One region of the Frankia sp. BMG5.60 genome, then DNA from elsewhere that is predicted to be linked to it. Evidence: riboswitches for the same ligand, from Rfam matches in the RefSeq annotation. Region 1 holds a riboswitch; each other region holds the start of a gene.
The links. A riboswitch is a leader RNA that binds a small molecule or an ion and turns the genes downstream of it on or off. The one in region 1 is predicted to bind cyclic di-AMP.
Positions count from the first base shown of each region.

Region 2: another riboswitch for cyclic di-AMP. It lies ahead of AC5R91_RS20950 (transglycosylase family protein); the one in region 1 lies ahead of AC5R91_RS21595 (transglycosylase family protein).
Region 3: another riboswitch for cyclic di-AMP. It lies ahead of AC5R91_RS17200 (C40 family peptidase); the one in region 1 lies ahead of AC5R91_RS21595 (transglycosylase family protein).

Region 1 is NZ_CM182091.1:5,244,196-5,251,881, reverse strand. It holds gene AC5R91_RS21605 (hypothetical protein) at 1-662, opposite strand, end outside; gene AC5R91_RS21600 (peptide deformylase) at 1,311-2,963, shown strand; cyclic di-AMP (ydaO/yuaA leader) riboswitch at 3,559-3,734, shown strand; gene AC5R91_RS21595 (transglycosylase family protein) at 3,737-4,117, shown strand; gene AC5R91_RS21590 (hypothetical protein) at 4,277-6,409, opposite strand; gene rlmB (23S rRNA (guanosine(2251)-2'-O)-methyltransferase RlmB) at 6,584-7,651, opposite strand.
Region 2 is NZ_CM182091.1:5,085,388-5,093,073, reverse strand. It holds gene fbaA (class II fructose-bisphosphate aldolase) at 1-579, shown strand, start outside; cyclic di-AMP (ydaO/yuaA leader) riboswitch at 1,564-1,775, shown strand; gene AC5R91_RS20950 (transglycosylase family protein) at 1,795-2,472, shown strand; cyclic di-AMP (ydaO/yuaA leader) riboswitch at 2,936-3,136, shown strand; gene AC5R91_RS20945 (transglycosylase family protein) at 3,139-3,852, shown strand; gene AC5R91_RS20940 (DUF3151 domain-containing protein) at 3,938-4,375, shown strand; gene AC5R91_RS20935 (adenylosuccinate synthase) at 4,449-5,732, shown strand; gene AC5R91_RS20930 (hypothetical protein) at 5,842-6,741, shown strand; gene purD (phosphoribosylamine--glycine ligase) at 7,148-7,686, shown strand, end outside.
Region 3 is NZ_CM182091.1:4,218,768-4,226,453, reverse strand. It holds gene AC5R91_RS17215 (MurT ligase domain-containing protein) at 1-664, shown strand, start outside; partial or broken gene AC5R91_RS17210 (type 1 glutamine amidotransferase) at 661-1,451, shown strand; gene AC5R91_RS17205 (PHB depolymerase family esterase) at 1,557-2,225, shown strand; gene AC5R91_RS17200 (C40 family peptidase) at 3,083-4,195, opposite strand; cyclic di-AMP (ydaO/yuaA leader) riboswitch at 4,201-4,378, opposite strand; gene AC5R91_RS17195 (hypothetical protein) at 4,735-5,118, opposite strand; gene corA (magnesium/cobalt transporter CorA) at 5,536-6,708, opposite strand; gene AC5R91_RS17185 (PhzF family phenazine biosynthesis protein) at 7,368-7,686, shown strand, end outside.

The sequences.
Region 1 (7,686 bases):
CCCGCCGTCATCCAGCGCGCCGCCACCAGTCCAGCCGGCTCGGCGCCGAGCGCGGCCTCCACGACCGTCGGCGGCCGGCCCGGCGGCGGATCGCCGCCGGGCCCCCGGCCGTACACCAGCACCACGTCGACGTCGCCGTAGGCAGCGATGAAGACCAGGCCGGCCGGCAGCCGGCCGACGGCACGGAACGCCTCCGCCGGATCGGACCCCGCGCGCAGCGCGACCGCCCAGCGGTCCAGCCCCCATGGCGTGACGGAGGCCCGGCGGGCCTCCTCCCGGTCCGCCGCCGGCTGGGCGGCGCTCGCGTCCTGTGCTCCGGCCGCCGCCGTCCCCGCCTGGCCGGCTGGGGGTAGCGCCGCCGATCCGGGGGGTCCGGCCGGACCGGCGGCGGATCGGTGACCCTGCTTGGGCAGGGCAGGGTCACCTGTCCACCGGGTCGGAGGGGGCATCGCGGTGACGGCGGACTGCCGTTCGTGGACGAAGAAGCGCACCGGCGCCACCTCGTACTCCGGCCAGCCCTGCTCAGCCGCGAAGTCGTCCGCCGCCGACGCGGAGACGAAGGTGATCACTACATCGGCGACCTGCCGGTTGCCGCCGGGGGCGAACCGGACGACGCCGTAGGCGACCGCAGGTCGATCATGATCTCTCCTCGGCTCCGTCACGATCGGCACCGCCCTTCCGGACCTACACCCCCTGCGCCCACACTCCCTGCGCCGCCGCCCGACCGGCCGACGCTGGTGGCCGCCACCGACGCTGGTGGCGGCCACCAGCGTCGGTGGCCGTCGGTCCGCCCCTTCCATCCGGGCCGGCGGTGACCAACCGGCCCGCCGGGTGCGCCGGCCCCGCCCGGCGGAGGTCGCGGCTCGACGCGGGGCGGGGCCGGCCTGCATCCAGGGTGGCCCGAGCCGGGGTGGCCGGGAAACGTCAGTCAGGCATGCTCTTCTCGTATGGGCTCGGCTGGTCCGAACCGGACCACGGCCGGATCCGCACCGCTGCGTGCCCCCCGCACCGGCGATGCATGGACAACCTCGCCGCCTCCCCCAGACGGGGCAGGAGCGGCTGACCCGGCCGGGCGGGATCCGAGCGACCGGAAGGTCGCCTACCAGATCCGCCGCGGTGCCGCCGGCCCATCCGACCCGACCGGATGTCGGATCCACGACAACCTCGCGGTCGCGGCAAGTGCCGGCAAACTATGCCGGTTTGGCATAGCGTCGTCATCCTGACGTCTCAGCCGCAGCCTGACGCATCGGACTTTCCACCGTCCCGGCAGGGCGATCGACGCAGGTCGGAGCCCGACGGAAGGCCGGTCGATGTCCTACGAATCCGGTCCCTACCGGGTCTCCCGCACCCTGCTCGCCCGGTCCGACTTCCGGATCGCGTGCGAGACCCGGGACTTCCGGATGGCCTTCCGGCTGATGAAGAAGTACGACGGCGCGAGCCAGAACCGCATCGCGTCTCCAGTCGAGGGTCTCAGCCAGAGCCGGGTCAGCCGGATCATGCAGGGCGAGGATCACATCGCCCGGCTCTCCCTGATCGAGCGCATCGCCGACGCGCTGCGCATCCCGGGCGCCTATTTCCAGCTCGCCGCGCGCCCGTGGGAGGCGGCGGACGAGGGGGGTGACGTCGCCCCCCGTCCGCCGGGCGCCCGGCCGACCGAGTCCGGCGGCCGCGTGGGCCCGCCGCCACCGGGATCGTTGGCGGCGATCACGGCGGCCGAGCCGGTCGGGGCCTCCCGGGCCACTCGGGCCGGCCCCGACCCGGGTGGGCTCGTCGTCGAGGAGGATCGCGCCGAGCTGCGGTACGAGGACGGCATGTACGTCGCCCATCAGCGCCGGCTCGTGCTCAACACCGGCGTCGAACCGGTGACCCGCTACCTGATGCGGATCTCTGTCGACCGGTTTCCCGGGGACCAGGAACGCGCCGCCCGGCTCTACCGCAGCAATCCGCTGCGCTGGGAGGAACTACAGCTCAGCGCACACTGCGGCGACGAGCAGATGTCCTGGCAGGTCAAGACCGACTGGGATGCGCTGAAGGAGGTCTGGCTGCTGTTCGAGAACAATCGCGGCCGATTCCCCCTGTATCCGGGCGAATCAGCATGGATCGAGTACAGCTACCGGGTCAGCGAGGAGAAGTGGGGCCCGTGGTTCCAGCGGGCCGTCCGGGTACCGACCAGCTTCCTGTCGGTCGTGCTGGACTTCCCCGCCGAGGTCGATCCCGTGGTCTGGGGCATGGAGACGTCGATGACCGCGGACGCCTTCCCGTTCCGCACGGCGATTGCCCGCACGGATGATGCCAAAAGGCGTGTCTTCACCTGGTCCACCAATAATCCCGCCTTGCACGCCCGGTACCGCCTGGAATGGAACTTTCGGGCGGGGGCGCCGAACCGGGATCCCGCCGACCGAACCGTTGCCCGGCCCAGCGGGCAGATGGCCGCGGCGGGCATCGTCCAGGTGGGCGATCCCTCGCTCCACCAGCCGGCCCGATCGTTCGAGCTGCCCGTCGAGGCCGAGGACGCCCGCCGCGTCGTCGCCGAGCTGTCCTCGGCCATGGAGCGGGTGTCCGCGCTGCACACGTTCGGGAAGGGGATGGGCATCGCCGCGCCCCAGATCGGGATCAACCGGGCGGCGGCCATCGTGCGTTCCGCGGATGGCGACATCCTCACCCTGCTCAACCCGCGCGTCATCGAGTCCGTCCCCGAGAGCGACGAACAGTACGAGGGGTGCCTGAGCTTCTTCGACGTCCGCGGGATCGTCCCGCGGTCCCTGGAGCTGCACGTGGAGCACACCGACATCTCGGGCCGCCGGCACATCACGGTGTACCGGCAGGGCCTGGCCCGCCTGGTCGCCCACGAGATCGACCACCTGCACGGGCACCTCTACACCGACCGGATGCGCCCCGGGGTCATGCCGATCCCCGTCGAGCAGTACCGCGGCACCGGTTCGGCCTGGACCTACACCCCCTGAAGCCCCGCAGCCACCCTCGGGACCCGCAGCCACTCCCTGAGATCCGCCCCCGCCGGCAGAACGGTCCCGCCTCCAGCCCGCCGGTCCCGCCGACCGGCGCTGCGGTCCCGCCGGCGCTGCGGTCCCGCCGACCCGCCGGTCGCACCCGCCGGTCGCGCCGTCCAGCCGAGCGCCGGCCACTGACACTGCCGGCCGCCCTGCCGGACACATCCCCTTTATGCAGGACGACCCGCTGAGTGCCGTATAGTTCGGAAAAGCGCCGGAAGAGCCGTTCCCCGCGGAGCAGCAGCGAAATTTTTCTCGACTCCGTTAGCGGCACCGTCGACGCGGGTAGAGAACGCGCCCTGCCACGCCCGGGAGAGAACCGGCCACGGACCGCGAAGGGTTTATGGTCAGCGTGGCCGACCAGCCGCAAAACAGGCGTTCCCCGGAGCTCCGAAGGCCGTTAGAATCGGGCGCGCACGCGGGCGCGAAACCGCAAAAAAAAGATCAATGGAAGACGTTAGAACGTACTGTGCCTATCCTCACGTACCCTTGATTTCCCGGGGTCACGCTCAGCTATGTTCGTCGCCATGCCGTCAACTGATGGCAGACGTCGGGTGGCACGCCGAATCCTGCCCCCACCCGATGAGAATCAAACCTGAGGCAGGGACGGGGGAACCAATTCCGGGCGCCGAGGTCAGGCGTCCTAGGGGTGAAGCCGCGAACCGCGGCCGGGCATTCCCAGCCCGAACCCGACAGCTCACCTCGCAGGCGTGGGGAAGGGCAACTCAATGTCCAACGCTCGTTCGCTCGGTCGGGGCCTCAACCGGATCAAGCTCGGCACCCGGGCCGCAGTCATCGCCACCACTCTCGCCGCCTCCGTCGGCGGCGGCCTCGCGCTGTCCCAGCCGGCCAGCGCGGGGACCAACGCCGACCACTTCCTGCGCGCCGTGATTCCCTGCGAATCCGGCGGCAACCCGCACGCGGTCAACTCCATCGGAGCCGGCGGCCTGTTCCAGTTCCTGCCCAGCACCTGGCACGGTCTGGGCGGCAAGGGTCTGCCGCAGCACGCCAGCGTCGGGGAGCAGTGGCAGCGCGCGCGGCAGCTCTACGCGCAGGCCGGCACCAGCCCCTGGTACGCGTCGAAGCCCTGCTGGGGTCACCGGATCTGAGGCCCCGATACACCGCGCCGACATCCGCACTCGGCCGACTCTGATCCGCACATGATCGATCGGATCGTGCTCGACAGATCGTGAGCCGTAGCCGGCGCGAGGCGACGCGACCCAGCACGGGTCAGGAGCCCCGTCCCCCGAGCGGGGGGCGGGGCTCCGTCACGTCCCCGGACCGGCCGCCGGCCACATCCCCGCCTGCGGTCGCGGCCCGGACGGCACCCCCGCGGGCGGCCAGCGCAGCTCCATGCAGAGTTGCCCGTCGTCGACGTCGACGATCATGTCGATGGCCCGACCCGACGGTGCCGGCGGCAACTGGCCCGCCGGCCAGGAACACGACAGGAACAGGCTGGCCGTACGCGACTGCGCAGTGACGGTGAGCAGGACCCGGCGACTCGGCATCACCCGCAGCGCGTGGTGCAACTGCTCGACGAACTCGCCGCGCACCGAGGCGGGAAGCTGGTCGAGGCCACCGGAGATCTGGCTGGACACGACCGTGCCATGCCGTTCGGCGGCGTCGATGGCCTCCCCGATCGCGCTGTGGACGGCGTCGTCGTCGAACAGCAGCCGCCGCACGGCGACCGCGCGCCGGGCACATTCCGAGCGCACGACGGCGGCCTGCGGGTCGAGCCGGCCCGCGGCGACGCCGGCCAGCAGCGGCGCCACGTCCCGTTCGACGGCCCGCAGCAGCACTCTGCGACGCTCGCGCACCCGGTCCCGGTTCTCGGCTCGCCGGCCCAGCTCCCGCTCGCAGTGACTGGCCCAGGCGCGGACATCGGCCGTGCTCCACAGCAACGGACCGACCATGACCAGGCAGATCTGCATGATCCACAAGTAGTAGAGCAACAGGAGAAGGTGGGACAGCGCGAACGGGCCCCGCGGGTTGGTCAGCAGGCTCGCCGCGATCATGGCGGCGCCGACGGTGACCGACGCGAGCACCCATCGCCACACCGGGCGGGACACCGTCACCAGCATCAACAACGGCGGCAGGCTGACCATCGGCCACGCCATCATCCGCACCTCGCCGGCGTCGTCGCCGGCGTTCCACCCGCCCCCCACCACGATCGCCAGACAGAGCAACACCACGGCGGCCGCCTCCGCCTGCGTCAACGGCCCGGACCGGAAGCGTCGCCGGGCCGCGGCGACCGCGGCGAGCGGCGCGAGCAGCAAGGCGAGCGCCAGCGGGACCGAACGGACATGGGGCAGGGCACGGCCGGCGGGCAGAACCAGCAGGATCAGCCAGAGTGCGGCGAACCGACTGGTCACGTGACGTAGCTGCGCGGTGTAGAGGGCATGCAGCAAGCCGGCCGCGGGCGCCACCGTCGCCCAGGGGTCCGGACGTGCGGCCCCGCCGCGCGCCTCGCCGGCCGGCACGGATTCGACCAGCAGGTCGCCGGCCGCGCCCTCGTCGAGCGTCGGTCCGCGCGCCACCGCCAGGATCTCGCCGGCCGCCGGCCGGTGCCCCGGGCCGCCCCGGCGCGGCGGCTCGCGCTCACCGACCAGCTCGTCAAGGGCCGTCGCGCCGTCGGCACAGCGGCGGCGGGTGAGATGTCCGTCGTCGCCGCCGCCCCAGGCGATGCCGGTGAGGGTGTTGAGCACCGCGTTGTGGATCGTCAGCTCATGTTCCCGCTGCTCGCGCAGCAGGGTGAGCACGTCGTCCTCACCGGCGCGCCGCTCGGCCACCTCGGCCAGCCGCGCCTGCGCCCCACCCGCGAGCGCGCGCACCTGCGGCCGGACGTACCGGACGAGCAGGGCCGTGCAGATGATCGTGGCCAGCGGCATCGGGGACGGCGGCCCGGTGCCGGACGCCCCGGCCACGAAGGCGCCGACCGTCAGCGCCGTCACGGCCAGGAACGGGCCGGCGGGGAAGGCCCAGGCGGCCACCGCCGTCGCGTGCGTCGCCGCGAGCAGCACGAACGAGGCAGAGTCTCCGACCGATTCGGGCGGCAGCCACAGGCGCGCCCCCGAGGCCAGGACGAGCGCGGCGACCACGTTGCCGGCCGCCAGCACCCACCCGATGCCGCGATGCAGCGCGACCAGGGCGAACGTCAGCGACCAGGCGGCGGCCAGCGCCGCGACCAGCAGGCCGAGCGGATGGCTCGCGTACCAGTCGTGCCACAGCAGCACGAACCCGACGCCGAAGAGCGCCGCGTACAGCCGCGACGCCGCGAAGACCGCGGCCAGCACCAGCCGCAGCGCGACGGTGGGCAGCAGAGTCAGCCGCGGCTGCGGTTCGGGCAGGAGGAAACGCGGCAGCGCGAACAGCCGCGCCGACGGTTCCCGCCTGCCCCGCACCGTCGTCCGTTCCCCCGAGATGGCCCGACGCCCAAGTAGGGCATGAGGCTACAAGGGCGCCGCGACGGGCTCAGCGTTCCGCCGCGCAAGACTCGGCTGCGTCACCTTTCGTCCGTCACCGGCCGTCCCGTCACCGGCCGTCCCGTCACCTGCCGGAGTGCGCCGCCGGAGTGCTCAGGCGCCGCGGCGGCGGCGGGCGATCTCGGCCAGCGCGATGCCGGCGGCGACCCCGGCGTTGAGGGACTCGACCGCCCCGGCCATCGGGATGCGGACCGTCACGTCGCAGCGCTGCTCGACCAGTCGGGACAGCCCGCGCCCCTCGGACCCGATCACCAGGACGACCGGATCGGTGGCCATCTCCAGCTCGTCGATCGTCGTGTCGGCGTCCGCGGCCAGACCGACGACGAACAGGCCGGCCTCGGCGTAGGACACGAGGGTCCTGGCGAGGTTGGTGGCCCGGGCGACCGGCAGCCGGGCGGCGGCACCCGCCGACGTCTTCCAGGCGGCGGCGGTCATCCCGGCGGCGCGGCGCTCGGGTACCAGGACGCCGTGGGCGCCGAAGGCCGCCGCGGAGCGCACCACGGCACCGAGATTGCGGGGATCGGTGACGCCGTCGAGCGCGACGACCAGACCGGGAGCCGCGGCGCGCGCCCGGGCGAGCAGGTCGTCGGGATGGGTGTAGCGGAACGGCGGGACCGCCAGGGCGAGCCCCTGATGCGGCGCCGTGCCGCACATGCGGTCGAGGTCCGGGCGAGCGACGTCGACCACCGCGATCCCCGCCCGAGCGGCAAGGCGGCGGGCGTCGGCGAGCCGCTCGTCGAAGTCCAGCCCGCCGGCGACGTAGAGGCTCGACGCCGGCACCCCGGCCCGCAGGGCCTCGACCACCGCGTTGCGGCCGACGACCAGCTCGTCGGCTTCGGCGCGCCGCGAGCGCGGCCCTCCTTGCCCTCCCTGCCCTGCCTGGCCCGCCTGGGCGGCGTCAGCGGAGCCGGGCCGACCGGCGGCGCCCCGCCCGCGCTCCCCCCCCTGCGCGGCCCTGGCCGCGGTGGCCGCCCGGCGCTGCGCGGGATGGCCGGGACGCAGGTGGGCGGGCGGGGTCGCGCCCCGGCCCTCCAGGGCCTTGCGGCCCTGGCCGCCGCTGCCGGTGCCGGCTCCCTTGCGATGCGAACCCACCTTGCCGGCCCGGCCGCCCTGCCCGCCCCGGGCGATCCCGCCGCCGCCCCGGCGCGCGGCGCCGGCCATCAGTGCCACCGACCGGCGTGCGCCGCGGAAATGAC
Region 2 (7,686 bases), 160 kb from region 1:
GCGAAGATCGTTCTTGAGGTCGAGATCGGCGTCGTCGGCGGCGAGGAGGACGGCGTCGTCGGCGCGATCGACGAGAAGCTCTACACGACGCCGGGCGACATGTGGCGGACCGCCGAAGTCCTCGGTTCGGGCGAGAAGGGCCGTTACCTGCTGGCCGCGACCTTCGGCAACGTGCACGGGGTCTACAAGCCGGGAAACGTCAAGCTTCGCCCGACAATTCTTCGCGAGGGCCAGGATCACGTCGCCCAGAAGCTGGGTCTGCCGGCCGGATCGAAGCCGTTCGACCTCGTCTTCCACGGCGGTAGCGGCTCGGACCTCAGCGAGATCCGGGAGACCCTGGACTACGGGGTCGTGAAGATGAATGTGGACACCGACACCCAGTACGCGTTCACGCGTCCCATCGTGGACCACGTCTTCAAGAACTATGACGGGGTACTCAAGGTGGACGGCGAGGTCGGGGCGAAGAAGGCATACGACCCGCGCACCTACGGAAAGCTTGCCGAAAGCGGCATGGCGGCCCGGGTGGCCCAGGCGTGCGAGGACCTCCGCTCGGCCGGTCGGTCCCTCAGCAGGGCATAGCCACCGCTCACTCCCGAGCCCGGCCCGACCGCGACCCTCCCGACCCGGAGGATCACACCCGGCGATCGTCGTCCGGGTGTGTGCCGCCGGGCACCGCCCGGACCGATCCGGGCACACATGCGGTCGGGCCGGCCGTTCGGGCGCTTTTCCTCGAATCCACCGGCCCGAACGGCAGATCGCCCAGCCCGGCCCCGGCGCACATCGGCAACCATTCCCACGGCCGCGCGGGTTCCAGCCGGCCCTCGCGGTCGGGACGGAGCGACCGGCACAGAACGGACATCCGGCAGATCCACACCATCGATCGTCCCGACGATGTCCCGTATCATGCGGGCACCCACGGTCCCCCGGTTGCGTCACGCGACTGGGGGACCACTGTCTTTCGCCGAGTGGTCCGCCTCGGGTCCGTTGCCCGGTCACGCTTATCAGCAGCATGTTTCGGCCAGATCGACCCACACGAGACGGACGTGCGGCCGCATCGGACGCCCCGAGTGCCCAACCAGGACATCCTCCCCGGAGACCTGGGCCTCCGTGCGTCGCTGCGCCGCTGCGTGCCCGGCCGGACGCGTCACGCACCCGAATGACAAGGTCGTAAGTCACCACCAGGTTTCCGTAGTTTTTCTCACACAGGTACGCTGCCCGGGACGAACCAGGGTAAGCGGACCATTGCGCCCATCCGGTGCGTCGGAACACAGTCGATATTGCTTCCCCGCAGGTCACCCATTCGGCGTGATTCACCACGCTCTGCTCGCCATCACCCATCGGCAAACAGGGTGATCAGCCGGCCACAAATACCCCCGCCCGCGATAACGCCAGGTTGATGAGCGGGCGCGCACGCGCGGTACCAGTCACCCCACGGGCACTCAAGCAGGCGCGCCGACTGTGCTCTTTTTCACGTGAGCTATTCAATGCTTGGCGACTCGCCGGCCGGCGTGGTTATGGTCTTCGCCGTGCCCGACGACAACGTCTGGCATTCGTCGGGCGGCACGCCGAATCCTGCCCCCGGCCGACGATTTCTCCAGACCGGGCGGCAGGAACGGGGGAACCATCTCCGAGCGTCGAAGGGATTCGATGCTCTCGGGGTGAAGCCGTGAGTGACGGACGCACCAGGGTCTTTCGGTGCGAGCGCGCGTCCCCAGGAATCCCTGGCATGGCCGGGCAGTTCCCAGCCCGAATCCGACAGCTCACCTCGCAGGCGTGGGGAAGGACCACAAACATATGTCCGACGCACGTACCAGTGGCCGACAATGGAGCGCCGGCACCCGTATCCGGGCGCGGGCCCTCATGGTTGCTCCGGTTCTCGCGGCGGCGGTCGGCGGCACCCTTGCGGTCAGCCAGCCGGCCGAGGCGCAAACCTGGGCGGGTCTGCGGCAGTGCGAGTCCGGCGGTGACTACACGACCAACACCGGCAACGGCTACTACGGCGCATTCCAGTTCTCGGCCAGCACCTGGCACAGCCTCGGCTATGCCGGCCTGCCACACCAGGCGTCCCCGGCGGTCCAGGACGAGGCCGCCCTCCGGCTCGCCCAGCGCTCGGGCTTCGGCCAGTGGCCGGTCTGCGGTCGCGGCATGGGCGCCGACCAGCTCGCGGGCGGCTCGTCGGCCAGCGGCGCGGCGCAGGCGTCGCGCTCGGCGGCGCGGGCCCCGCTGACCGTCAGCACCGCCGCGGCCACCACCCCGCATTTCACCCGCAACCTCACGGCCGCGCTGGTCGGGCAGGATCGCGCCGACGTGCGCGCCTGGCAGACCCGGATGAGCCAGCTCGGTTACCCGATCGCGGTGGACGGACACTTCGGGCCACGCTCGGCCGCCGCCGCCCGCGCCTTCCAGGGCTCCCACGGTCTGGCCGTCGACGGCATCGTCGGCCCGGCGACCTGGCACGCCACCTTCGGCTGAGCGCCACCTCACGCGCAGTAGCCATCCGGCCGACCGCTGCGCCGCCGAACGGCACCATCCGCACGTAGTCCATCCGGCCCGCGACGCGGGGACGCGCGTCACGGCTCCCGGACGACCTTCCCACCCCGGTGACACCGGCCAGGGGAGCTCACCGACTCGCCCCGACCGGCCCGCCCGGACGCCCGGACGATCTCCGCTGCGCGTTCCGAAACGGGCCGGTCGGCCACCAACTCCGCACCGGATGCCGCCGTCCGCCGTGGTGATACCCCGCGGCGCCGGCGGCACACCCCGCCGCCCGATCGGGCGGCACCGTCGGGCTCCGCCGTTCGCGCGTCCCAACCTGGTTACTCCGAACCACCCCGGTTTGCGCCCCTTGGACCGTTCTCGCTAGAGTGCCGATCACTCGCCACCCGGCGAGGTCGCTCGGACGGACGCCGAGTCCTGCCCGACGTGCGAGCGGCCCGTACTAGTCGCACCGCAACGGGCAGGAGTGGGGGACCCACCATTCGGGCGTCCCAGACGCCCTTGGGGTTAAGCAGGCTCGTCCCAGCCAATCCGGTGGGGAGAACGTTTCCCACGCATCACCGAAGGACCTGGGCGAACCGGCCGGGCCATCCCAGCCCGCACCCGACAGCTCACCCCGCAGGCGATCGGGATTGGACTGACATGCCGTCAGGACGGCGTGGTGGTAAACATCGGGCCCCGCAGGCCCATTCGACCGCGGGTCGTATCCTTCGCACCACCGGCGCGGTGACGGCCATCGTCGGCAGCGGGCTCGCGGTCACCGCGGCCCCCGCCGGCGCCGCCACCGCCGACGACTTCGCCAAGCTCCGGCAGTGCGAGTCCGGCGGGAACTACGCCGCCAACACCGGCAACAGCTTCTACGGCGGCTACCAGTTCGACCAGACGACCTGGCACGGCCTCGGCTACTCCGGCCGGCCTGACCAGGCCTCCCCCGCCACCCAGGACGAGGCGGCGGCCAAGCTCTACAACTCGCGGGGCTGGCAGCCCTGGCCGTCGTGCTCGCGCAAGATGGGCCTGACGAACAACGGCCCGGCCGCGGTCGGCTCCGGCGACGTCATCGAGCAGGCCCTCACCCCCGCCGAACCGCCGATGACGCTGGATCGCGCCCGCCAGGAGATGGGCGACAACTCCTACAAGGGCACCGTCCTCAACGCCGGTTACGGCGACGACGTCCGCCCGGATGCGTTCGTCTGGCAGGCCGCGATGCGCAACAAGAGCTTCATGCTCACCGTCGACGGAAAGTTCGGTCCGCAGTCGCAGGGCATCGCCGCCCTCTACGGCTACCTGACCCGGGTCAACGACGGCCAGCCCGGCGCCGTCGGCCAGAACCTGTGGAACGTCACCGTCCGGTCGTGACCCGCCGCGACTGCTCACCGCGCCAGTACGGCTGCTCGCCGCACCCACCCGGCGGGTCGCCACGCCCGTGCGGCAGGATGCATCCATGACGACGCCGTCCGACCCGGGCCGCAACCTGCTCTCGGGCCCGCCGCCGACGCTGCTGCCCTCCGACGCCATCGCCACCGACGCGCTGGCCGCCGGGGAGGCGCCGGCGGCCGTGGCCGCCGCCTCGCCCGCGCTGAGCGCCCCGTGGGCCGCCCTCGCCGAGGTCGCGCTGGCCGGCGACCGGCCCGTCGAGGCGTACGCGTACGCCCGCACCGGATACCACCGCGGACTCGACGCGCTGCGCCGCGCCGGCTGGCGGGGCAACGGGCCGATTCCCTGGTCGCACGAGCCGAACCGCGGCTTCCTGCGGTCCCTGGCCGCGCTCGGGCGCGCCGCGGCGGCCATCGGGGAGGCCGAGGAGGCCACCCGCTGCCACACCTTCCTCGCCGACAGCGATCCCAACGCCGCCCGCGAACTCGGCCTCGACGGATCGTGAGCCACCGGCGCCGTTCGGTAGAAGCATCTCCCGACCGGCCACGCGCGAGTGCCATCCCTAGTAACCTCGCCCGGTGCCCGCTCTCGTCCTCATCGGCGCCCAATGGGGCGACGAGGGAAAAGGAAAGGCGACCGACCTTCTGGGCGGCGCCGTCGACTACGTCGTCCGGTACCAGGGCGGCAACAACGCCGGCCACACGGTGGTCATCGGGGAGGAGCACTACGCCCTCCACCTGATCCCCAGCGGCATCCTGCGGGCCGACTGCGTGCCGGTGATCGGCAACGGGGTCGTGATCGACCCCGGCGTCCTGCTCACCGAGATGGACGGGCTCGCTGCCCGAGGCATCGACGTCTCGCGCCTGCTGATCAGCGCGAACGCTCATCTGATCATGCCGCATCACCGGGCCCTGGATCGGGTGACCGAGCGCTACCTGGGCAAGGCGCGGATCGGCACCACCGGTCGCGGCATCGGCCCGACCTACGGCGACAAGGTCGCCCGCACCGGCATCCGGGTCCAGGACCTGCTCGACCCGGGCATCTTCCGCAAGAAGCTCGAACTCGCGCTGCGCGAGAAGAACCAGGTCCTGGCGAAGGTCTACAACCGGCGGCGGATCGAGGTGGACGAGGTCGTCGAGGAGTACGCCGGCTACGCCGAGCGCCTCGGCCCGCACATCGCCGACACCGGCCTCGTCCTGGACCACGCGCTGCGCGCGGGCAAGGTCGTGCTGCTGGAGGGCTCCCAGGGCACGCTGCTCGACGTCGACCACGGCACCTATCCGTTCGTGACCTCGTCGAACCCGACCGCCGGGTACGCGGCGACCGGCGCCGGCATCGGGCCGACCCGGATCAACCGGGTCGTCGGGATCATCAAGGCGTACACCACCCGGGTCGGCGCCGGCCCCTTCCCCACCGAGCTGGATGACAAGGTCGGCGAGGAGCTACGGCGCATCGGCGGTGAGTTCGGCGTGACGACCGGCCGCGCCCGGCGCACCGGCTGGTTCGACGCGGTGATCGCCCGCTACGCGGTGCGGGTCAACGGCCTGACCGACCTGTTCCTCACCAAGCTGGACGTGCTGTCCGGCTTCGACCGCGTGCCGATCTGCGTGGGTTACGACATCGGTGGCGAGCGGGTCGACGAGATGCCGATGACGCAGACCGAGTTCCACCACGCCCGTCCCATCTACACCGAGCTGCCGGGCTGGCATGAGGATCTCTCCGACGTGCGGAAGTACGCCGACCTGCCCGCGGCCGCGAAGGACTACATCCGGACGCTGGAGGAGCTCTCCGGCGCGCCCGTCTCCGCGATCGGCGTCGGCCCGGGCCGGGACCAGACCCTGGTGATCAACGACCTGGTCTGACCCGCCCGGTGCGGCCGCCGCACCCCTCCCCCGCCCCGCTTGCATAACGCAGCGTTACCACAGAGGCTTGGACGGTCACGTTCAGCGATGGCGGGTGGGGGTGAGGACGGTGTCCGGTGCAGGGACCCGCCCGTCCGGCGACGATCACTCCGTGCCCGGCCAGATGCCGGCGCCACCCACCCCCGTCCCCGTCGACACTCGCACCGCCGACACCCGCACCGCGCCGGCCCCCACCGCGGCGGCCCCCACCGCCGACGCCCGGCCGGTCACAGAGACCTGGCGGGTCACGGAGTCAAGCGCAGTCAAGGACACCCGGCCGGCGTTGTGGGCGCCGGCGGTACGGCACCGGTACTTGCGCCCGACCGACTCCGACGCCTGGCCCGTCGGGTTCTCCCCCACCGGCGAGGCGCTGCCGGAGACGCTCACCGACGTGCTGCTGCGGGGCAGCCACGCCATCCGCAGCTCGAAGCGGGCCGAGGCGCAGCGGCTCGAACGCGCCGCCGCGGTCGCGAACCACGTCGACGCCCAGATTCGTGACTTCCTGGACTTCTGCGCCGCGGAGCACCTGGTGCCGCCGGTCACCGTACGGGCCCGCGGCACCCTGCCGCGCCGGCACGAGTCCCGGCCGCGCGCGGTCGTCGACCCGCACGGGAGCATCCCGACTCGGGTCGCGGCGGAGGCCGGCGACGAGCCGGCCGCCGGCGGGCAGCCGGCCCACCGGGTACACCGCCGCGAGCGGCTGAAGGCCTGGCCGCTGCTGTACTGGCGGTGCGAGTCGTTCCCGGCCGCCGGGCGGTCGCTGCACCTGTTCGTCGAGCCGGGCGGGCGTGCCTTCGAGGGACGCGACGACCCGTCGCCGCTGACGGTGCTCGGCCGGGAGGTCCGCGTCTGGCCGGTCGACACGGCCGCCATCGTCGCCGGCATGGCCGAGGTGGACGCCCGCCGCTGTGCCCTGCACCTGGTGCACGGGATGGCCCACCTGCTCTGGCGCGCGGGCGTCGGACTCTAGCCGAGTGGCTCTGCGCGCCCGGGTTGTTCTGATAGGCGGCCGTCGACGGATGGACGCGGAACGCCTGATGATCAGTTACGCGCTAGGCTGGGGCGCGTGACCCGATCCGACCGCCACGGCCCCCGGCCCGTTCGGGCGGTCGCGGGGGGCCCGCGCCATCTGGTGCGCCCGCGCTGGCTCCTCTCCCCGGCGCCGCGCGTCGGGGACCAGCTTTGACGGCCGCCCTTGGCCGTCGCCTGCGCCGCATTCCGCTGCGGCGCGGCCGCGGCCCCGCCGGCTGCGGCCGCACCGTGCCATCCGGCCGCACCGTCCCGTCCGGTCTCGTCGCCCCCATCCCGGCCGCCCGCCCGGCCCCCGGTGCCCGCCGGCGTGCGGCCGCCCGCCGCCCCCGCCCCGAGGTGAATAGATGAAGGTCCTGGTCGTCGGCTCTGGCGGGCGCGAGCACGCACTGTGCCGGGCGCTCGCTCGCGACCCGCGGGTCGACGCGCTCGTCTGCGCGCCGGGCAACGCCGGCACGGCCGAGCTCGCCGAGCCCCGCCCGCTCGACGTCGCCGACCCGGACGCGGTCGCCGACCTCGCCGAAAAGGTCGGCGCGGACCTCACCGTGATCGGCCCCGAGGGGCCGCTGGTCGCCGGGGCAGCCGACGAGGTACGCGCCCGCGGCCTGCCGGTGTTCGGGCCGAGCGCGGCCGCCGCCCGGCTGGAGGGCAGCAAGGCCTTCGCCAAGGGGGTCATGCGCGCCGCGGGCGTGCCCACCGCCGCCGCCCGCGACCACACCGAGGTCGAGCCGGCCCTCGCCGACCTCGACGAGTTCGGTCCGCCGTACGTGGTGAAGTACGACGGGCTCGCCGCCGGCAAGGGCGTCACCGTGACCGAGGACCGCGAGGCCGCCGTCGCCGCCGTACGCGCGAGCCTGCGCGGCCCGGACGACCGGGTCGTCCTGGA
Region 3 (7,686 bases), 1.0 Mb from region 1:
GACCGCCGACGCGATGGTCTGCCCCCAGTGCGCCCGCCTGCTGCACCGCAACGAGGCCGGCTGGTGGTCCGAGTGCGGGCTGGCCCGGCCCGAGCCGATCGTCGCGGTCACCGGGCCCCGGGAGCTGCTCTGGTACGGCCGTGCCATCTCGGCTCACCTCGACCTGCCCGGCCGGGTCAACCTCGGCAACGCGGCGATGGCTGCCGCCGCGGCCCGCGAGCTCGGCGTCGAGGTCGAGGCGGCGCTGGCCGCCATGGCCGGCCTCGGCGACGTACAGGGCCGCTACCAGGAGGTCGTCCTCGGCGAGCAGGGCCGTCGCGGCCGGCTGCTGCTGGCGAAGAACCCCGCCGGCTGGGTGGAGATGATGGAGCTGCTCGCCGACGCGCCGCCCCGGCCCGTCGTCATCGACTTCAACTCGCAGACCGCCGACGGCCGGGATCCGTCCTGGATCTGGGACGTCCCCTTCGAGCGCCTCGCCGGCCGGCAGGTGCTCGTCACCGGCGGGCGCAAGGAGGACATGAGCGTGCGGCTGGCCTACGCGGAGGTGCCGCACAGCGTGCACGCCAGCGCCGAGGACGCGGCGCTGGCGGCCAACGAGAAGGTGGTCGACGTGGTCGCCAACTACACGGCGTTCCGGGATCTGCTGGTCCGGAGTTCCCGGTGAGGCGCGGCTCGGCGACCCGGATCGCGCTGATCTACCCCGAGCTGCTCGGCACCTACGGGGACGGCGGCAACGCGATCGTCCTCGAGCAGCGGCTGCGCTGGCGGGGTCTGCCGGTCGAGGTGGTCAGCGTCCCCGCCGGCTCGCCGGTGCCGGAGAGCTGCGACATCTACCTGCTCGGCGGGGGGAGGACGCCCCGCAGGTCCTCGCCGCCGACGGCATCCGCCAGAACCGGGCGATCGTGCGCGCGGTGGGATCGGGGGCGGCCGTGCTCGCGGTCTGCGCCGGCTACCAGGTGATCGGCGCGACGTTCCCGTCGGGCGGGGAGATCCACGAGGGGCTGAACCTCGTCGACATCGAGACCCGTCGCTCGTTCGCGCCACCCGAGACGCCGCCGCCCGGACGGGCCGTCGGTGACATCGTCGTCGAGCCCGATCCGCGCCTCGGCCTACCCACCCTGTACGGCTACGAGAACCACGCGGGGCGCACGAGGCGGCTGCCCGGGGCCGGCGGCTTCCCGCTGGGGGTGGTGCGCCGCGGGATCGGCGACGGCGACGGCGGTACTGACGGTGGTGGTGGCGGTACTGGTGGTAGCGCCGGCGGCGGCACCGATGGCATCGTCGACGGCCGGGTCATCGGCACCTACCTGCATGGGCCGGTCCTGGCGCAGAACCCGGCGCTCGCCGACCTCCTGCTGACCTGGATCCACGGCGAGCTCCCGCCGCTGGACGCCCCCCGGGAGGCGCAGGTGTTGCGCGAGGCCCGCAGTCGCGCGCTCGCCACCCCCTGACCCGGACGCCGGTCCCATGACCCGCTCGGTCACGTGGCCGCCTCGGACGAAGGAGTAGGTCCGAGCGTCATCTGGTCGCCCGTTTTCGGCGTTTCCCGGCTACCGGTGTGGTTCGGTTGGATCGTGGCGTCGAATCCCCTTGCCGGCTGGTGGGGCAAGAACAAGCGAACCGTACTCATCGTCGGGGTCGTCATCGTCGTGCTCTGGGTTTTCGTCGAGCGCGGCAACGGCCCGAAGACCAAGCGCGTCAGCATGCCCAAGGACTACGGCTCGGCCGACCGGGAACTGCTCGTGCACGCCCCGTCGAACCCGAAGGATCCGATCCCGCTGGTGCTGATCCTGCACGACGACAACGTCGACGCCAAGACCCTCGACCATGACAGCGCCGCCGGCTCGGTGGCGAACGCCCGCGACTTCGCGGTCGCCTATCCCGAGGCGGTCGGCGGCACCTGGCGGATCGACTCCCCGGACGGCGCCGACGCGAAGTATCTGCGCGACGTGGTCAGCTACGTCTCCGCGAAGAAGACCAAGGTCGACCCCAACCGGATCTACGTGTGGGGCGTCGGCGAGGGAGCGCGGCTCGCGTTGAGCGTCGTCTGCGGCGGCGCCAAGCCGATCTTCGCGGCCGTCGGCGTGGTGGGCCAGTTCACGCAGGAGCCGCAGTCCGCCTGCCCAGGTCGGGCACCGGAGGCGAGGGTCGCCGAGACCAAGTGGAACAAGAAGGTCAGCGAGACGCTGTGGACGGCCTCCGCCAAGCACCACCTGGGAGCCTGAGCCCGAGAACCTGAGCCCGAGAAACTGAGCCCGAGTCCGAGAACCTGAAGCGGGGCCCGGGCCCGCCGATCGACCGACCGCTGGCCGCCGAGGCCGGGCCCGGGCCCGGGCCCGCCTGACGAGGCGTCCGGTGGCGGCCCTCCACGGCCTCCAGCGGCCGCGTACGCGCCCGGGACGGGTGGGTAGAAGCACAGAAGGGAAGAAGCCCGCCGATGCCACCGGGAGGGGGGTAGCGGCATCGGCGGACCTCAGCGGCCGGATGGAACCCGAGGGCCCGCCGGCCTCCCGCTGCGGATGGGGGGGGAATCCGAGGGAAGGCCGGCGGGGTCGGGGGCCTTCCGGCCGGACGGACGTCAGATGGGGGGGAGATCTGACGTCCGTCCGGCCGGAAGGAGGCGTTGCCCGGCTGGCGCTGAAGCGAGGTCGGGTCGGTGCTGCCGCGAGCGGTGTCAGGGCCCGCGTACTGGAGCTGGTCCCGGCTCGGCCGGGACCACGACGCCACAGGATTTCGGACGCGCGGAGCGGGTGCAGGTGCGGGTGGTCCGGCGTTATCTCGGCGTCAGCCGCGTCGTGGAACTGCGTCCGGGGCAGCGGCGATGGTGACCCGGACGGGTCGGCGATGCGCGCCTTCCGCCTGCCGGGGGGAGCAGGCCCGGCGGGGCGGGCATGACGGGATGCGGAACGCTGGGTCGACCGATGACTGCCCAGCAGTCTGACCGCACGCGCGACCGGAGGGGGAGGCCGCGTCGCGGTCGGCTCGAGGCTGGACGGGCTTCGTCGCTCTTCCAGCCGAACGAGGTGACCACCGGATGGCCGGCGCCTGCGCCGCAGGGCACGATGCGCTGGCGTGGACGCTCTTAGACGCGTCCGACGTAGTAGGAGGTGGTGTAGATCGACTGGAGCTTCACGACGCTGCCGGTGTGCGGGGCGACCCACATCTTGCCGTTGCCGGCGTAGATGCCGACGTGGTAGATGTCCCCGGGCGAGCCGAGGAAGATCAGGTCGCCGGGCTGCTTGTTGTACTGCGACACCCGGGTGGTGGCGGCGAACTGGGCGTCCGTGGTCCGCGGCAGGCTCTTGCCGAGCTGCTTGAAGACGTACTGGACCAGCCCGGAGCAGTCGAACGAGCTCGGGCCGTCGGCGCCGTAGACGTACGGCTTGCCCGCCTGCAGGGAGGCCAGGTAGACGGCCTTCGCGCCGATCGAGCTGGACGGAACCGGCACGGACACCTGGGTGGAACCGACAGAGACGCCGCCGGCGAGGCTGCCCAGGCGGGAGGCGACGCCGGCGAGCTGGGCGGTCCGCTGCGGGCGCACGTTCAGGGTCGCGTCGTTCACCGAGTGGGCGGACTGCAGGGCGTCGGTGCCGTCGAAGATCGCCGTGACGTTCGTCGTGGTGAGCACCCGCGCCGTGTAGGACGCGTACCCCTGCGCGTTCGTCTGCAGGTGCTTGAAGGTGGCCCACCCGGTGGGGAGCTTCACCTGCACCTTGACGAGCTGGTTCGCCAGCGGCTCGTGGGTGGCCTCGTTGTACAGCGAGAAGCCGATGTCGACCGGCTCGTCCGCGTTCACGGTCACGTTGGGGTTCGTCACCCGCAGGCCGACCTGGACCTTGCCGGCCAGGGGCGGGGCGTCGAGGCCGTTCGTCGCGCCGAGAGTGATGCCCGAGGAGCTGTGCTCGCTGACCGCCGCCGCGGCGATGCTGCCACCGAGGGCGGCATGCGAGCCGATCTGCGCGGCGAGGGTGATCGGGGCGGTGTTCGGCGACTCTTCCAACGCCGTGTCGGCGTGGACATCGGTGGCGCAGCCGGCCAGGGCCACTCCGGAGACAGCGACGGTCCCGGTGGTCATCGCGGCGAAGGCGCGAGCACGGGCCCGGCTACGGGCGACCGGCGGCACGGACTGGGCGCGGTGACGGCCGCGACCGGCGACGCGCGAATCTTCGTCGAGCTGCACGCTTTGCGCGGACAACGGTGTATTCCTTCCCGTACGCCTGCGAAGTGAGCTGTCGGGTTCGGGCTGGGCTGCCCGGTCCGAGGCGTGGCCTTCACGCACATCGGACTTGACCCCGAGGCCAGCACCGCGGGTCGGTGTCGGCCGGTGGAGGTGGGTCCCCCGCTCCTGCCCCAGATGACGACTCGGAGGGGACACCGTGGCCGGGGGCAGGATTCGGCGTTCGGCCCGGTGTTGTCGTGACGTCGGCGTGAGACTAGTCCACATTGACCGGGTGGGTAAACACTAGTCCTTCCCAACTACAGCGAGTGTGCACCGAAGTGCCCCTTGGCATGGCACTCGGTCCGACCCGTACCGGAGGCCACCGCGGCGGCCTCATCGGCCGCCGGAACCGGGTATGGCCTGCGGTTCCGCCCTCGCCGCGAGGGTCGGTGCGGAAGGCCGGCCCGACGCCGACGGAAGCCCCGGCCCGCCCCGGTCGCTCCGGTCGAGCACCATTCGATTACGTCATGTAGTCGAACGGGTGGGGGTACCGGTATCCCCGGTCGGACGCGGGCTCACCGGGCCCGGCCGCGCCGGGTCAGGAATCCGGCCGCGTCGAGCACCTGGAGTTCGACGGCGAGCTCGTGGACCTCGCGGGGCAGGGAGCGGTGGTGGGCCAGAGCGGCCACGGCGGCGCGGGCGTGATCGGCGAGTTCGTCCAGCGCGTGCTGGCGCTGACGCATGCGGGCCCGCTCCTCCTGGATCGTGCGGACGGTGTCCTCCTGCCAGCGCCGGGTCCGGATGAGGTGCTCGCTGGCGTCGGCGGCCTGGCGCTCGGCGTCCTCGAGCCGGTTCAGCAGCGCGTCGAGGGCTTCGAGTCGCCCGGCGAGCTCGGCGATCAGGTCGCCCCGCTCGGGCAGGATGGCGGTCTCTCGCCGCTGGGGGTCAGACGAGGGCATGTACTCCCCTGACGGGTGGGGGATCGGGGAACCGCTCCGAGCGGTGGGCACAAGACCCGGTTGCTCCGACACGGTTGGTTACGGTAACCGACGGGGAGGGCCGGGTGTAACCCATCGTACGGATACGTCATGGCAGTCAACTGATAGCGAAAATGAGCTATGGACCGGCTACCCTTGCCAGGTTTTCGAGTGCATAGCACGCCCTGTGTTGTTTGTGGGCCCTTTCGCCCGATTCGGGGACCCCTGTCACCCAACGGATCGGCGCCGTCGGGGTAGGAGTCGCCGGCCGCCCCGTTCGGGTCGTCCTCGCGTCCAGGGTGTGATGGCCGGCCGGGCGCCAGCCGGCCCCACAACTTCTGTGACGTTGAGTAACGGCAGGGCTGGCGTCGAGGGAAAGTACGGCGGCCGTCGGCGGCGCTAGAGCCAGCCGTTGCGTTTGAATGCCCGGTACAGAAACAGGCATGCCGTCGCCATCACGGCAAGGACCGCCGGGTAACCCCAGGTCTGGCGCAGTTCGGGCATGTGCTCGAAGTTCATTCCGTAGATCCCGGCCAGGGCCGTGGGAACGGCGGCGATCGCGACCCAGGCGCTGATCCGCCGCATGTCCTCGTTCTGGGCGATCGTCACCTGGGTCAGGGTGGCCTGCAGCACCGACGACAGCAGCTCGTCGAAGTGTTCGATGCGCTCGCTGACCTGCTCGAGATGGTCGGCGACGTCCCGGAAGTACCGCCGCATCGCCGCGTCGACCAGCCGCAGGCCGTCCGTCGTGAGCGTGCGCAGCGGGCCGGCCAGCGGCTGGACGGCGTGCTTGAGCTCCAGCAGCTCGCGCTTCAACTGGTAGGCGCTTTCCGTGGACGGGATCTGGTCGCGCCGGAACACGCCGGCCTCGATCTGGTCGACGTCGACCTGGATCTTCTCCACCGTGTCGACGTAGTTGTCGACGACGCTGTCGCAGATGGCATGCAGCACCGAGGTCGGCCCGTGCCGAAGCATCTCCGGGGCGGCCTCGAGCCGGCCCCGCAGCCTGGTCATCTCCCCGTGCTGGCCATGCCGCACCGTCACCACGAAGTCCTCGCCGAGGAAGATCATGATCTCGCCGGTGGTGACCACCTCGGAGGTACCCGTCACCTCGGTGTGCGCCACGTAGCTGGCGGTCTTGAGCACCACGAACAGGTGGTTCTCGTACTGCTCCAGCTTGGGCCGCTGGCCGCCGGTGACCGCGTCCTCCACGGCGAGCTTGTCCAGGCCGTACTCCTGCGCGATGGCGGCGAGCTGGTCGTAGCTGGGCTCGAACAGGCCCAGCCAGGCGAAGCCGTCGCGTTCGGTCCGCGCCACCCGCAGGGCGTCAGAATGATCGACCTCCATCGTCACGCACCGTCCGTGGCTGTAGACCCCGCACGCCATCACCCGGCCGTCGGGCGTCACCGGCAGCTCGACCCGCCGCGCCCGGCGGCGCTTGCGGCCGACCCGGACCAGCGACACCGGCCGGCTCAGCGCGCCGGCGAGCCGGTGCGCGTTCGCCGACGCCTGCCCCAGGGCGTCCTCCAGGGCGTCGAGCACCGGATGCTCGCCGCCCACCTGGCCGGGCACGCCCGGCTGGTCGGATCGCCCCCTGCCGGTCCCGGCCGTTCCGCCGCTGCCCCTGCCGCCGCCAACCGTGCCGCCGCCGGCCGCTGCACCGCCGGCCGTCCTTCCATCGCCTGGCCCGCCACCGGCTGTCCCGCGGCCGCCTGATCCCGGGTGATCGCCCGGTTCCGCGCGCATCGGCTCCGCGCTTGCCGCGTCGTCTCGCACCATCGCCTCTTTTCCCGTCGCCCACGTTGCCAGTTGCCCTCGTTCCCGAGTTGCCTCGTTCCCGAGTTGCCCTCGTTCCCGAGTTGCCTCGTTCCGAGTGCCCACGTTCCGGGGTGCTCACGTCCTCGGGCGCTCAGGTGACCCGTCGCCGGTCTTCGGCCGCTCGAGCGCCCGGCCGCCCACAGTCGGTGGTCGCCGAGCGTCGCCGCGATGCGCCGGGCGGCCCGCGCGCCGCGGGGTCTCTCCCTCCATGGTGACAAGCCGGACCCGGCCGCCGGACGTGAGCCGCGGCTCGGCCCCGGACGCGGCGGCGCGGGGACTGTGCCAGCGTGAGCACGAGGGCCGGCATCGGACGACGAGGGCCGGCACCGGGCGACGAAGGCCGCACCGGGACGACGAAGGCCGGCACCGGATGGACACCGACGGCCTCGCCGGCCGACCCACGGGAGGAACAGGTGAACGAGCTCGAGGTTCGCGTGCTGCGGGTGTTCGCCGACGAGACCGGAGCCGGGGGGAGCCTGCTCGCGGTCATCCTCGACGCCGGAAAGCTGCTCGCGGACCCCCGTGATCGCGCCCTGACCGCGCACCGCCTGGGCACCCCGGCCACGGTCTTCGTCGACGACCCGGAGCAGGCGGACCTCGCCGTCTACACCCCTGATCGGCAGCTACCGACCGCCGGCGATGCGCTGGTGGGTGTGGCCTGGCTGTTGGGCCGGCTGCTCGGCGGACATCCCGAGACCCTGCGGCCGGCGGGCGGCGACGCGGTGAGCTGGC